3 regions of the Micromonospora sp. CPCC 206061 genome follow, and region 1 is predicted to be linked to each of the others. Evidence: riboswitches for the same ligand, from Rfam matches in the RefSeq annotation. Region 1 holds a riboswitch; each other region holds the start of a gene.
The links. A riboswitch is a leader RNA that binds a small molecule or an ion and turns the genes downstream of it on or off. The one in region 1 is predicted to bind cyclic di-AMP.

Region 1 (4,938 bases):
GTGCGGTCTGGCATGCCGATGCTCGACCTGATCCAGGAGGGCAACACCGGCCTGGTGCGCGCGGTCGAGAAGTTCGACTACGAGCGCGGGTTCAAGTTCTCGACGTATGCCACCTGGTGGATCCGCCAGGCGATCAGCCGGGCGATCGCACAGCAGGAGCGCACCGTGCGGCTGCCGGTGCACCTGGTCGAAGACGTCAACCGGATGCGCAACGTCGCCCGCCAGCTCACCCGTGAGCTCGGCAGCGACCCCGAGCCGGAGCAGATCGCGGTCGCGCTGGGCGTGCCCGTCGAGCGGGTGCACGAGCTGGTGCGCTGGTCGCAGGACACCGTGTCGCTCGACACACCGGTCGGCGACGACGGCGACACCAACCTCGGCGACCTGGTGGCCGACAGCGACGCTCCGTCGCCGGAAGAGATCGTGCTCACCGGCCTGGAGCGGCAGCGCATCGAGGGTCTGCTCAACCACCTCGACGACCGGTCGGCCGGCATCATGCGCGCCCGGTACGGGCTCGAAGACGGCCGGGAGCACTCGCTCACCGAGGTGGCGTCGCGGTTCTCGCTGTCGCGGGAGCGCATCCGCCAGCTTGAGATCCAGGCGCTCGGCCGGCTCCGCGAGCTGGCCCGGGCCGAGGGTCTCCAGGCGGCATAACAGCATCGACAAATAGCGAGCGGCCGGCGTCTAGTGTGGGACGCCGGCCGCTCGCCTGTCTATTCAGGGGCTGGTTCAAGCACCCAGCTCCGCGCGGTGCCCGCGGTTCGGGCGGTGCGGCGGCGAACCACTGGGTGCTCCGTTGCGTCAGCGCGAAGTACACGGCCCCACGACACGCCGACACCAACGGGCCGCGGCAGCCGATGCCGCGGCCCGTATGGAACCGAACAGCTAGCGGACGCGGCCGTAGCCGTATGGGGTCATCATGTCGACGCTGGAGAGCTTCACCGATTCGCCGGCCTGCGGGGCATGGATCACCTTGCCACTGCCCACGTAGATGCCCACGTGTCCGAGACCGCTGTAGAACACCAGGTCTCCCGGTTGCAGCGAACCTCGGCCGATGTGTGCCACCTTGTCCCACTGCATCGCGGCGTTGTGCGGCAGTGTCTTGCCTGCGGCCCGCCACGCGGCGAGCGTCAGGCCCGAGCAGTCGTAGCCGTTCGGCCCCTCGGCCGCCCACACGTACGGGGTGCCGATCGCGTTGTATGCGAACCGCACCGCGACGCCCGCCTGGCCAGAGACCGACGGGATCGTGCCGGTGTACGAGCCGCTCGACGTGGTCGCCGAGCCGTACGCCTTCTCTCGCATCTCGTACAGCTTGGCGAGATCCGACTCGATCTTCTTCTTGCCCGTCGCGAGCTCATTCACCTGCGCGGTCTGCTTGGCCTGCGCGATGTCGAGCTTCGACTTCTCGTCGAGATACCGCTGCTGCGTCGCCGTGAAGCCGGCAACCTGGGCCTGGCGGTCGCGGGCCAGCTTGTCGAGTACGCCCAGGCGGTCGACGACGCTGCCGGTGCCGCCTTCAAGCAGTGCGTTGGCGTTGGCCAGCCGGCCAGACCGGTACGCGACGGCGGCCATCCGACCGACCTCCGCGTCGGCGACGGCGAGTTCCTGTTCCAGCGGGCCGAGCTTGGTGGCGACCGCCTGCGCGGCGGCCTTGGTGGTCTTGAGGTCCTCTCCGGCCTTGTTGTACGCCTCGACGATCTTTTCCAGCTCCGTCGACGCCTTGTTGATCTGCTGCGTCAGCTCGCTCGCGGACGGCTCCGCCTGTGCGGCAACCGCCGGCACTGTCAGCCCGATGCCCACACCGAGCAGTACGAGGGCGCGCAGCAGCGTACGCGCGGGTGACAAACGTGACCCCTCTTCCGCAGGCCGCCTACCGGGTTAGCTGACGGATTCGGGCGGGAAGGACGCCCTACCGCACGAGTGCGGATTCACCCCATTGCACAAGGTGGGTCCCCGGTTCGCTCACTGACCGTAGTCGTGATTTGCGATTCGGCAGCACCGGGCCGGCGCCACCCGGGGGAGTGACTGACGACCGGACCAGCCGCTCCAACCTAACGTGATCATCGCTGAGACGAAAGTGGCAGGAGGGTGATTAGTCCATCAAGGTAGGTGTCGTTACCGAGCGTGTTGGATCGAGACCAAACCGTCGCTTGACGACCTTGTTAGTTCTAGTTAAATGACCGGTAACTTGTGATGTAGAACACAAGGAGCGTCGGGCGATGTTGCAGGTGCGGAACCTCGAGGTCGTCTACGACGACGTGATGCTGGTGCTGCGAGGCGTCAGCGTCACAGTCCCGCCTGGCGGGGTCGTCGCGCTGCTTGGCGCGAACGGTGCCGGCAAGACCACCCTCCTGCGCGCGATCACGGGCCTGCTCGACGTGCACGACGGCGAGGTGACGAAGGGCGCGGTGACGCTCGACGGCGTACCCGTGCACCACCTGCGGCCGGCGGCGCTGGTGCGCCGGGGAATCTGCCAGGTGATGGAGGCCAGGCGGATCTTCGCGGAGCTGACCGTCGAGGAGAACCTCCGGATCGGCGGCCACACCAGCCCAGAGCGGATCAAGGCGCGCCTCGACGACGTGTTCGACCTGTTTGCGGTACTCGCCGAGCGGCGCCGCCGGACCGCCGGGTACCTGTCCGGTGGCGAGCAGCAGATGCTGGCGATCGGTCGGGCGCTCATGGCCGACCCGCGCTACCTACTGCTCGACGAGCCGAGCCTGGGGCTGGCGCCGCGGCTGGTGGAGCAGGTGCGCGAGATCATCATGGCGATCAACAAGCGCGGCACCGGCATCCTGCTCGTCGAGCAGAACGCCACGATGGCGCTGTCGATCGCGAGTCACGGGTACGTGCTGGAGACCGGCCGGGTGGTGCTCGACAAGCCGGCCGCGCAGCTGCTCGCCGACGACGACATCCGCGAGTTCTACCTGGGGCTGGGGCGCAAGAGCTTCCGCGACGTGAAGCACTACCGGCGGCGTAAGCGGTGGTTGTCATGACGATCCTCGAGTTCACGGACGTCCACCTCAGCTTCGCCGGCGTGAAGGCGATCGACGGGGTGAGCTTCACGGTGGGGCGGCAGGAGCTCTTCGCGGTCATCGGCCCGAACGGCGCCGGCAAGACGTCCATCTTCAACGTGCTGTCCGGCGTCTACCGGCCCCGGTCCGGCCGGGTGGTCTTCGACGGCACCGACCTGGTCGGCAGGCGGCCGCACCAGATCGCCGCGCTCGGCATGGCGCGCACGTTCCAGAACGTCGAGCTGTTCGCGAACCTCACCGTGCTCGACAACCTGATGCTCGGGCGGCACAACCACATCCATTACGGGCCGCTGTCCGCGATCGCGTGGCTCGGCCGGGCGCGGCGCGCGGAACTCGCCGCCCGCGCCGCCGTCGAGCAGATCGTCGACTTCCTGGAACTGGAGCAGTGGCGCCGCCTGCCGGTCGGGCTGCTGCCGTACGGCGTACAGAAGCGGGTCGAGTTGGGACGGGCGCTCGCCATGGAGCCGAAGCTGCTCCTGCTCGACGAACCGGTCGGCGGGATGAACGTCGAGGAGACCGAAGACATGGCCCGCTTCATCCTCGACATCCGTGACGAGCTCGACATCCCGATCGTGCTGGTCGAGCACGACATGGGCCTGGTGATGGACCTGGCCGACCGGGTCCTGGTGGTCGACTTCGGCAGGGCGGTGGCCACGGGGCCGCCCGCCGACATCCAGCACCACCCGGACGTCATCCGCGCCTATCTGGGCGAGGTGCAACCCACATGACTGAGTCAGCTGGCATGACCTCGACCCAGGTTAAGGCCGCGACGACGATCGCATCTCGGGTACGCGAGCACGCGCGCGCGACACCGGACGCGATCGCCATGCGGGAGAAGGACTTCGGCATCTGGCAGGAGGTCACCTGGGCGGAGTACTGGGACACCGCGCAGACCGTCGCGCACGCGCTGCTGGCACTGGGAATCGAGCCGGGCGACCGGGTGGCCATCCACGCCGAGAACCGCAAGGAGTGGCTCGTCACCGACGTCGCCACCGTCGCGGTACGCGCCGCCACGGTCGGCCTGTATCCGACGAACCCGGCAAGCGAGGTCGGGTACCTGCTGCACCACTCGGGCGCCCGGGTGCTCGTCGCCGAAGACCAGGAGCAGGTCGACAAGGCGCTGGCGGTGCTCGACGACTGCCCCGACCTCGAACGCATCGTCTACCTGGAGCCACGCGGCATCCGGCACCGGTACCGCCACCCGAAGTTGATGTGCTGGGAAGACCTGGTGCTGATGGGCGTGGCGCACCGGGACGCCCATCCGGACGCGCTCGAGGAGCGGATGGCGGCCGCGCGTCCCGACGACATCGCTACCGTCATCTACACCTCGGGCACCACGGGACCGCCGAAGGGCGCGATGCTGTCGGTGTCCAACGTGGACTTCGCGATCCGGTCGCTGGTCGACGGCGGCGGGTTCACGTCGCCACCACCGGGCCCGAGCGACCTGGTGCTGTCGTACCTGCCGCTGTGCCATGTCGCCGAACGCATCTTCACGACGTGGTTCAACGCCGGCGCCGGCACCCAGGTGAACTTCGCAGAGTCGATCGCGACCGTGCAGGCCAACCTGCGCGAGGTACAGCCCACCGTCCTGTTCGGAGTACCCCGGATCTGGGAGAAGATCCTTGCCGGTGTGAGCATCAGGCTCGCCAGCGCTTCACCCCTCAAGCGGCTCAACGCACGGCTCTGGCTCGCGGTGGCCCGGCGGATCGGCGACACGCTGGTGCGCACCGGCGGCACGCACACGCTCGTGACCCGCCTGATGTACGCCGCCGGCTGGCTGTTCTTCTACCGGGCCCTGCGCGAGCGGATCGGGGTCGGGCGGGTGCGGTACGCGGCGTCGGGCGCCGCCCCGATCGCGCCGGACGTGCTGCGGTTCTTCATGGGCATCGGGGTGCCCATGCACGAGGTG
Region 2 (4,938 bases), on a different contig from region 1:
CCGGGGCGCGGCGGGCCGGGGCGCGGCGGGCCGGGGCGAGCGAGGGATGAGACCGGGCGTGAAATGGCCCGCGATCAAGGGCGAGGCGCCGGGGGGTACGCCTCAGCCCTTGATCGCGGACGCGGGGGGATGGGTGTAGGGAACTAGCCGACCAGGCGCCGAACCACGTAGCTCGACGTCCAGATCTTGTGCTTGCCGACCTTCACACCGGGCTTCGGTGAGTCGTACATGTAGCCGCCGCCCGCGTAGACGCCGACGTGGTACCCGTACGTGCCGCTCCGGATGACGATCAGGTCACCGGGCTGGGCCGACGACTTGGCGACCGCCCGCCCGTACCGCTGCTGCGAGTTGGCCTTGTGCGGCAGCTTGATGCCGGCGGCCTTGCGGTACACGTACATGGTGTAGCCGGAGCAGTCGAACGACCCTGGCCCGCTCGCGCCGTACCGGTATGACTTGCCGACGTGCTTGCGCGCTTCGGAGAGCACCTTGGCCCGGCTGGCCACCACGTTGACCCGGATGGACGCGCTGGCCGTCCAACGGTACTTGCCCGGCAGGCTGGTGTACTTCAGCCGGAAGCTGCCGGTGACGTACGGGGTCGTGCGGTAGGTCGCCGTGCCGTTCGTGACCGCCTTGGTCTGCCAGGTCTGCCACCCGCCGTTGCGCCACGCCTGGAACTGCACGTTTCCGCCCGTCACGGCCGCGCCGGTGTTCGGGTCGTTGACGCGCGCGGTCAGCGTGACCGCCGAGCCCCACGCCACCTTGCTGGTGCTAGATGTCAGCTTGATCGCCACGTTTACCGGTGCGGCGGCCTGCTGGGAGGCGGCGGTGGTCACGGGAGCGGCCGCGGATGCTGGAGCGGCCACGGCGGCGCCGGCCACGAGCTGGCCGGCGCAGAGGCAGATCCCCAAAGCGAGCGCTAGCTTGCCGGCGCGGACAGGCCGCCGCCGGCTCGAACTGTGTTCGTGCACGGAATGAGATCCCTCCGGCACGCCTGCGGGGTTAGCTGTCGGGTTCGGGCGCAGAGGCTGCCCGGCCGCGCTCCCCGCGCGGCTTCACCCCAAGATCCGGGAACAGATCACTAACCTGGTTCCCCCGTCCCTGCCCGATCCGCCGTTGAGTTGTCGGATGTCGGTTGCACCGCTCGGGATGGGCAGGGCTCGGCGTTGTCCCGCGGTGCGGCCGGGCCACGATGAAGGCCGGCTCAACGTTTGTAGCCGATGCCGGGATCGACGCGGAGTAATCGAAATCTTGCGGACCGAATTTGGCACACCAGCGAATGCCCGGGCGCGGAGGGCGCTGTCCGAAATGTCACTACGGAGCGTCAACGCGGTCATGACGGGATGTTGACCATGAACGGTGAATAAGGCCACACAACTTTGCCGTGTCCGGAGATCAAACCTCCTCCGGTACCCTCGCTCGCGTGACGGACGGGAACACGGCCAAGATGCCCCTGCGGGCCAAGGTCGCCAGCTCGGTGTCGCGTACGGCGGCGGCACTCTCGCGGGCAGCCGGGCGCGGCGACGGCTCGGTGATCGGCGGCTGGATCGGCCTCAAGATCGACCCTGACCTGCTCGCCCACCTCGCCAACGGACGTGCCATCGCCCTAGTCTCCGGCACCAACGGCAAGACCACCACGACCCGGCTCACGGCCGCGGCGGTCGGCGTACTGGGTCCGGTGGCCACCAACTCCTACGGTGCGAACATGCCCACTGGGCACACTTCGGCACTGGCCAAGGCTGGGCACACGCCGTACGCGGTACTTGAAGTGGACGAGCATTACCTAGCGCAAGTGATCGCGGCGACCACGCCCCGCGTGGTCGCGCTTCTCAACCTCTCGCGTGACCAGCTGGACCGGGCGAAGGAGGTCGCCATGATGGCCGACCTCTGGCGCACCGCGCTGGCCGACCACCCCGACATCCTGGTGGTCGCCAACGCCGACGACCCGATGGTGGTTTACGCGGCGGTCGCCTCGCCGCAGGTGACGTGGTTCAGCGCGGGGCAGCGCTGGCACGACGACTCGTGGGTCTGTCCACAGTGTGGTGCGCCGATCGAACGCCAGGCCGACCAGTGGTGGTGCGTCAATTGCCCGCTGCGCCGGCCTACACCACAGTGGACGGTGGAAGACGACGGCGTCATCGACCCGCGTGGCGCGTGGCATAAGGTCAACCTGCAGATTCCAGGAAAAGTCAACGTCGGCAACGCGGCCACCGCGCTGGCGGTGGCATCACAGTTTGGAGTACGCCCAACCGACGCGGTCGGTCGACTGTCCACTGTGACTTCTGTGGCGGGCCGCTACGCGCAGGTGATGCGAGACGGGCGAAACATCCGGCTGCTGCTCGCAAAGAACCCGGCGAGCTGGCTGGAGGCGTTCGACATGGTGGATCACGCACCGACGCTGCTGTCCATCAACGCGCGCGACCCCGACGGCCTCGACACATCGTGGCTCTTCGACGTCGACTTCGCGCCGCTGCGGGGCCGGCAGGTGTTGATCACCGGTGATCGGGCGTACGACCTGGCGGTACGGTTGGAAGTGAACGGTGTGCCGTTCCGCCACGTACTGTCCTTCGACGAGGCGGTCACCTCGGTGCCGCCCGGCCGACTGGAAGTCATCGCCAACTACACGGCGTTCCAGGACATCCGAGCGGAGTTGGACCGTGTCAACTGACAGCGCTATCAGCATCGTCTGGATCTACCCGGACCTGCTGTCCACCTACGGCGACCGCGGCAACATGCTGATCCTCGCCCGCCGGGCCGCGCTGCGCGGGTTTCCCGTGCAGACCATCGAGGTCCGATCCGATCAGCCGTTGCCCAACAGCGCCGACATCTACCTGCTGGGCGGCGGCGAAGACGGCCCGCAGGCGCTCGCCGCGCAGCGACTGCTCGCCGACGGCGGCCTGCACCGCGCGGTGGCGCAGGGCTCGGTGGTGTTCGCGGTGTGCGCCGGGTACCAGCTGCTCGGCGGCTCGTTCTTCGCCAAGGGTGCCAAGTGCGGCGGCCTCAACCTGCTCGACCTGCACTCCGACCGAGGCCCCAGCCGGGCCGTCGGTGAGTTGGGCGGCGTCATCGACCCGCGGCTCGGCCTGCCCCCGCTGACCGGGTTCGAAAACCACGGCGGCCGCACCCACCTCGGCCCGAGCGTCGCGCCGCTCGCCCGGGTCACCACCGGCATCGGCAACGACGGCAGCACCGAGGGCGCCTGGCGCGGCAAGCTCCTCGGTACGTACTCCCACGGCCCCGCCCTCGCCCGAAACCCGGCCATCGCCGACTTGCTGCTGCGCTGGGCCACCGGCATGGACGTGCTGGCCCCTCTCGACGACACCTGGTCCGACCGGCTGCGCGCCGAGCGCACGGCCGCCACGGCGGCCTCATGATCGCGCGCCTCGGAGCGGGCCTCCGTGACGGCCTCCGTGACCCGAAGGTTGCCCGCTTCGCCCTGCTCCTCGTCCTGCTCTGCGTATGCGGCCTCGCCGTACTCCTCCTGCCGCAGCCCGACCTCGCCGCCGCCCCTCGCATCGTCGACCGGCTCGGCCTCCTCGCGCCCCCCGCCGCGGTGCTGCTCGGCGCCCTCATGATGATCGTGCTCATCCCCCGCACGCTCGTCTCGGTAGCGTGGGGAGCGCTGTTCGGCACGGTTGGCGGCGCGAGCTACGCGCTCGCCGCCGCGCTGCTCGCCGCCGCCCTCGGCTTCGCCGTCGGCCGCCTGCTCGGCCGCGACTTCGTCGCCGACCGGGTCCGCGGGCGGCTGGCCAGGCTCGACGGCTGGTTCGGGCGGCAGAGCGTGTTCGGCGTCGTGACCGTCCGCTTGCTGCCTGTCGGTGGCTTCGGCCTGATCAGCTACGGGTACGGGACCACAGGCGCCCGCCTGCGCCCATACCTGATCGGCAGCGTGCTCGCGTCGGTGCCGTCAGCTTTCGGGTACGCGGCCGTGGGCGCCGCCGTAGCCTCGCCCGGCGACATCAACTGGTTCGCGATCGCCCCGGCCGGCCTGGGCCTGATCGCCACCACGATAATCGTCACCCGCTGGCGCCGCGCCTCCAACCGCACCCTCGCCACCCCCTAACACCGCCGCCGCGGAGCCCCCGACGCACCCGCACCCCTCTACTCGTCGATCAAGGGCAAACGCACGTGGTTGGATCTCATTTCCACGTGCATTTGCCCTCGATCGATGGAAATCTCCTTGATCGACGGACAAAGCGGCCCATGAGGCGCCGCTGCGGCGGCCGGGCGCTCTTCGTCGCGCCTCACCCGAGCGCGAGACCCGAACCGCGTGCGCTGCTGCGGGCGCGCGGCCAACTCGCCCTCCATGCCGGCCGCAGATCGCGGCCCATGCCGCGATCAAGGGCAATCGCACGTGGTTCGATCTCATTTCCACGTGCATTTGCCCTTGATCGATGCAATCGCCCTTGATCGGCGAGGAGATGCAGCGGGCCGAAGGGCCGCGCCGGAGGACGCGCCGCGTCCGCGTTCGTGCTCTCTGCCGGGCCGCGGCCCGGCGCCCGCCGTCGCGCGCGTCCCTGATCGGCGGACGCGGCGTCCCCGCCAGCGCAGGGCGTGGCAACCGCCGCGCAGCCGTCCGGGCTCCTCACCTGTCGCGGAGCGCGCTGCCCCCGCGCTGCGATCGGCGCGCACCGCGCCCGCGCGAGAGCAGACCACGGCCCAGCCGGGCCGCGATCAAGGAAGACCTCGTCGATCAAGGGCAAATGCACGCGAAAAAGAGATCCAACCACGTGCGTTTGCCCTTGATCGACGGAACGGGGCCCGCGCAACCCGCGGGCGCCGCGCAACCCGCGGGCGCCGCGCAACCCGTGCAACCCGTGCAACCCGCGCAACCCGCGCAACCCGCGCAACCCGCGACGGTACGCGAAGGGGCGGGCGCAGGGCGTGGGGTGGCGGGGTTAGTCGCCGGGGCCGCAGGCGGTGCCGTCGGTGTTGCGGTCC
Region 3 (4,938 bases), on a different contig from region 1:
AGCAGCGCGGTGCCGTCTGGTGTGCGGGCGATGCCGTTGACGTTGAATCCGGCCTGGTAGACCAGATCGCCGCTAAGCGGCACAGGGGTGAAGCCACTCGGCAGGTCGAGCCGCACGCGGTACAGGAACGGGTTCTGCGAGTCGGTGAAGAAGGCACCGCGCGGCGTGAGGACGACGTCGTTGATGAACGCCGGCGCGCTCGCGAACTGGTACGAGGCCAGCACCTCGCCGGTGTGCGCGTCGACGACCCGCGCGTCGCCCGCCGCGCCGCCGGCGACGAAGAGCCGCCCGGCCCGGTCGATCTTCAGGCCGACAGACGGCGTGCCCGGTCCGGTGGAGATGATCCGGCCCTGGCCGGTGACGAGGCTGGCGCGGTAGATGGAGCCGGTGGCCAGCGAGCCGAAGTACGCGTACGGCCGCTGGCCGATCGCGATCCCTTCGGGCTGGAACGCGTTGGGCAGGTTGATGAGGTCGGGCAGGTGCTTGTGGCCGGCGCTGGCGCGGGTGGGTACGGAGACGGTGGCCGCCGCCGCGACTGCCGCGAGCATCGACGTGGTGAGCGTTCTGCGGGTCACTGTGATGTCTCTGTTGGTATCCACGCCCATCACTATGCCCCGATTCGACAGTGATTCCCAGTGCCATGTTTGCATACATAGCAATGTCAGCATATTTTGGAGAGCGTGGGAGCTGGACACGATCACGGGACGGCGGGCGCCAAGCACCGCGGCCCCCTGCTGGCAGCCTTCGCGCTGCTCGGGGTCTTCATGCTCGTCGAGGGGGCCGCCGCGCTGGTCACCGGCTCGCTCGCACTGCTCTCCGACGCCGGGCACATGTTCACCGACGTGCTCGGCATCGGCATGGCGCTCGCCGCGATGACGGCCGCGCGCCGCGCCGACAAGGACCCGCAGCGCACCTTCGGCCTGTACCGGTTGGAAGTGCTCGCCGCCCTCGCCAACGCGGTCCTGCTCTTCGGCGTCGCTCTCTACGTGCTGATCGAGGCGATGCGCCGGTTCGGCGACCCGCCGGACGTGCCCGCCGGGCCGATGCTCGCCGTCGCGGTGGCCGGTCTGATCGCCAACGTGGTGGCTTTCGCGCTGCTGCGCTCGGGCGCCAAGGAGAGCATCAACGTGCGCGGCGCCTACCTCGAGGTGCTCGGCGACCTGCTCGGCTCGGTGGGCGTCATCATCGCCGCCGTCGTCATCGCGCTCACCGACTGGTGGTACGCCGACCCGATCGTCGCGGTCGCGGTCGGAGTCTTCATCCTCCCCCGCACCTGGCGGCTCGCGCGTGCCGCGGTCCGCATCCTCGTGCAGGCCGCGCCCGCACACGTCGACGTGGCGGCCGTGCGGGCAAGGCTCGCGGCGGTGCCTGGAGTGTGCGACGTGCACGACCTTCACGTGTGGACACTCACCTCCGGCATGGACGTCGTCTCCGCGCACCTGACGCTCGACCCGGCCGCGGAGGTAGGACCGGTGTTGGTCGAAGCGCGCGAGGCGCTGCATGACGACTTCGACATCGCGCACGCCACGCTCCAGGTCGAACCCGCCGAAGCATGCCGGCAAACCACCTGGTGACGGGCTTGTGACCGTGCGTGCAACGGGTGGGCACATCGACCGGAACCCGGTACGCTCGGCTCCGGTCACCGCCCGGCGGCGCCCCCCGGTGCCGGTGGTGACTGCCGCCTAATCGCCGCGCCAACGCGTGGCGAGCCGGGGAACCACGAGTTCCACCGGGGTGAATCCGCGCGAGCGGTAGGGATACTTCCGTCCCGAACCCGTCAGCTAACTCGGTCGGCGGCTGACTGGAAGGATGGTTGATGGCTCATGCCCGCAGCCGGGTAGGGCTGCTCGCGGTGCTCGTCGCCGCGACGTTCGCTCTGGTCGGCATCCATGCTCAACCCGCTGGCGCCGCGCCAAACACCGACGACGAGGGTGGAACGGCGACACTGCGCGAGCAACTGGAAACAGCGAGCAAGGGGTACATCGTCGCGCAGGACGCGCTTGCGAAGTCCAAAAAGGAGCAGGAGCGGCTCCGCGTCGACCTCGTGAAGTTCGAGCAGGACCTCGCTGTGAAGACTCAGGTCATCGGCGAGCTTGCGAACGTGGCGTACCAGCGCGGCCGGCTCGGCCCCATCTCCGCCATGCTCAACGCCTCCACACCGGAAGGCTTCATGGACCGGGCGTCCGCGCTCGACACGCTCGCGGAGAGCGAAGACAAGAAGCTTCGCGACCTCATCGACGCGCGCAACAACGCCACCCACACCAAGCTCGCGATCGACAACCAGGTCAGGGAGCAGCAGAAGCAGGTCCAGGTCATGGCCGCCCGCAAGAAGCAGGCGGAGAACGCCTTGGCCAACGCCGGCGGCGGCAGCAGTTCCAGCGGCCCGAGCGGCTCCGGCGCGGCGACGGCCAGCCAGGGCCCGAGCGGCTCCGGCGGGTGCAGCGTCAAGGACCCGACGGGTACCGGCGGCTGCGTCACGCCGCGACTGCTGCACGCGTACAGGGAGACGAAGGAAGCCGGCTTCAGCCGGTACGTCTACTGCTGGCGCAGCGGTGGTTCCGGCGAGCACCCGAAGGGCCGGGCGTGTGACTGGTCCTCAGCGGCGAGCGGCTTCGGCAAGGTGGCCACGGGCGGCGACAGGGACTACGGCGACCGCCTCGCGAACTTCTACATCAAGAACGCGAGCGCGCTCGGTGTGCTCTACGTCATCTGGTTCCGCCGGATCTGGTTGCCCAGCAGCGGCTGGAGGTCGTACAGCGGCAGCGGCAGTCCGTCCGCGGAACACACCGACCACGTCCATCTCTCCGTGACGTAGGTCGTTTCGTACGAAGGGGGCCCCGATTCGGGGCCCCCTTCGACGTTTTCAGAACCCGATGTGCGAGGACCCAACGCCACGTCGTCGAACCACAGCGTGTCGGCGCCGTCACCGTAGGACTCCCAGCCTTGAATGAAAGCCGTTGCGGGCCCGCACCTGGGCGGACACCTGGCGCTGACGGGCTTAGGGCGGGCGCCCACGGGGAACATTCCGGGCATGGTTGGTCATGTCATGGTCTTCGCGCCGGCACCGCAGCTCACGGTCACCATCGAGCAGCCCGCCGAAGCGGTCGAGATACACCTGCACCCGGGAGGTCAGGGCCTCTGGCAGGCGCGGATGATCACGTCGCTGGGCGTGCCGGTGGCGCTGTGCGCGAGCCTGGGGGGCGAGACCGGCCAGGTACTGCAGTCGCTCATCGCGGCCGAGGGCATCGACCTGCACACGACCACACGCACGGCCACGAGCGGCGGGTACGTGCACGACCGCCGAGGCGGCACCCGCACGGAGATCGCCGAGGCCCCGGAGCCGCCACTGGGCCGGCACGACCTGGACGAGCTCTACAACCTCGCGCTGGCGGAGGGGCTGCGCTCGGCGGTGGCGGTGCTGAGCCGGCCGACCGACCCCGCCATCGTCCCGCCCGACGTGTACCGGCGCCTGGCAGCCGACCTGGGTAGCAACGGCGTGAAGGTGGTCGCCGACCTGTCCGGCGACCACCTGTCGGCGGTACTCGAAGGGTCTCCCTATTTTGTGAAGGTCAGCCACGACGAGCTGGTGGCCGACGGGCGGGCCGCGACCGACAGCGTTCCCGACCTGGTCGAGGCGCTGCACCAGATGCAGGGCGACGGCGCGCGGTCGGTGCTGATCAGCCGTGCCGACCAGCCGGCGCTGGCGCTACTGGAGAACGAGGTCTTCGAGGTCGAGATCCCGCAGCTGGAGGCCGCCGACCCGCGCGGCGCCGGCGACTCGATGACCGCGGGCGTGGCGGCCGTACTGGCCCAGGACGGTGACCTGCCGACGGCGGTGCGCACCGGTGCGGCGGCGGGCGCGCTCAACGTCACCCGGCACGGCCTCGGCACCGGACGCCCGGACGCCATTGCCGGCGTGGTCGAGCGCGTCAACCTGAAGGAGGTCGGTCAAGGGCGGCAGCGGCGGACCACTCCTGACGAGTTGGCGACGCGGGTGAGGATGCAATGAGGGTGCTGGTGACCAACGACGACGGCATCGCCGCGCCGGGCCTGCGGTGGCTGGCCCGCGCCGCGGCCGACCGCGGGCACGAGGTGGTCGTGGCGGCGCCCAGCGAAGAGGCGAGCGGCATGAGCGCCGCGCTGCGGGCGGTCGAGAAGGACGGGCGCATCATCGTCGCCGAGCACCCGCTCGACGGCCTGGACGGCATCGAGTCGTACAGCGTGGCCAGCTCGCCGGCGTTCATCGCGCTTCTCGCCGCGCGCGGCGCGTTCGGCCCACCGCCCGACCTGCTGCTCTCCGGGATCAACCGGGGCGCCAACGCCGGCCTCGCGGTGCTGCACTCGGGCACGGTGGGCGCCGCGTTCACCGCCGCCGCCCACGGCTGCCGCACGATGGCCGTCTCGCTCGACATACTCGCCACCGGAGACGTGGGGTCCGGCGGTGCCATGCTCAGGTCCGGTAGCGGCGAAGAGGGGCGCCACTGGGCGACGGCCGCCCAGTACGCCGCCGACCTGCTGAAGACGCTCGTCGACGCGTCGCAAGGCACGGTGCTCAACCTCAACGTCCCGGACGCGCCACTGGAACGCGTCAAGGGCGTACGGCAGGCGCGGCTGTCTCGCTTCGGTCAGGTGCAGATCACGGTCGCCGAGGCGGGGCAGGGCTTCGTGCGCACCGCGCTGGAGGAGTCCGGCGCCGACCTCGAACCGGGCACCGACCTGGCACTGCTGGCCGAGGGGTACGCCACGGTGAGCGCGGTGCGCGCGGTCACCGAAGTGTCTGATGTGGAGTTGCCGGACTGGCCGGAGTAGCCAGCGCCCAGAGCGCGAGCGCCACGTCTCGCCCGCTGGGACGGTCGGTCGGACGCTTGGCCATGCAGGCTCGGCAGATCTCGGCTACGTCCCTGGGCAGTCCCGGGACGGCGAGCACCGGCGTGGGCG

Region 2: linked by a shared signal. The riboswitch ahead of V6V89_RS19440 (C40 family peptidase) and the one ahead of V6V89_RS20845 (C40 family peptidase) in region 1 are both predicted to bind cyclic di-AMP.
Region 3: linked by a shared signal. The riboswitch ahead of V6V89_RS22910 (coiled-coil domain-containing protein) and the one ahead of V6V89_RS20845 (C40 family peptidase) in region 1 are both predicted to bind cyclic di-AMP.

Annotation. Positions count from the first base shown of each region.
Region 1 covers NZ_JBAKHX010000030.1:36,895-41,832, reverse strand. The annotation lists gene V6V89_RS20850 (sigma-70 family RNA polymerase sigma factor) at 1-651, shown strand, start outside; gene V6V89_RS20845 (C40 family peptidase) at 883-1,842, opposite strand; cyclic di-AMP (ydaO/yuaA leader) riboswitch at 1,850-2,002, opposite strand; gene V6V89_RS20840 (ABC transporter ATP-binding protein) at 2,217-2,990, shown strand; gene V6V89_RS20835 (ABC transporter ATP-binding protein) at 2,987-3,757, shown strand; gene V6V89_RS20830 (AMP-dependent synthetase/ligase) at 3,754-4,938, shown strand, end outside.
Region 2 covers NZ_JBAKHX010000027.1:19-4,956, forward strand. The annotation lists gene V6V89_RS19440 (C40 family peptidase) at 144-968, opposite strand; cyclic di-AMP (ydaO/yuaA leader) riboswitch at 974-1,123, opposite strand; gene V6V89_RS19445 (Mur ligase family protein) at 1,445-2,665, shown strand; gene V6V89_RS19450 (type 1 glutamine amidotransferase) at 2,655-3,371, shown strand; gene V6V89_RS19455 (TVP38/TMEM64 family protein) at 3,368-4,060, shown strand; gene V6V89_RS19460 (hypothetical protein) at 4,896-4,938, opposite strand, start outside.
Region 3 covers NZ_JBAKHX010000035.1:60,569-65,506, reverse strand. The annotation lists gene V6V89_RS22920 (SMP-30/gluconolactonase/LRE family protein) at 1-599, opposite strand, end outside; gene V6V89_RS22915 (cation diffusion facilitator family transporter) at 681-1,574, shown strand; cyclic di-AMP (ydaO/yuaA leader) riboswitch at 1,670-1,812, shown strand; gene V6V89_RS22910 (coiled-coil domain-containing protein) at 1,817-2,815, shown strand; gene V6V89_RS22905 (1-phosphofructokinase family hexose kinase) at 3,032-4,009, shown strand; gene surE (5'/3'-nucleotidase SurE) at 4,006-4,809, shown strand; gene V6V89_RS22895 (serine/threonine-protein kinase) at 4,766-4,938, opposite strand, start outside.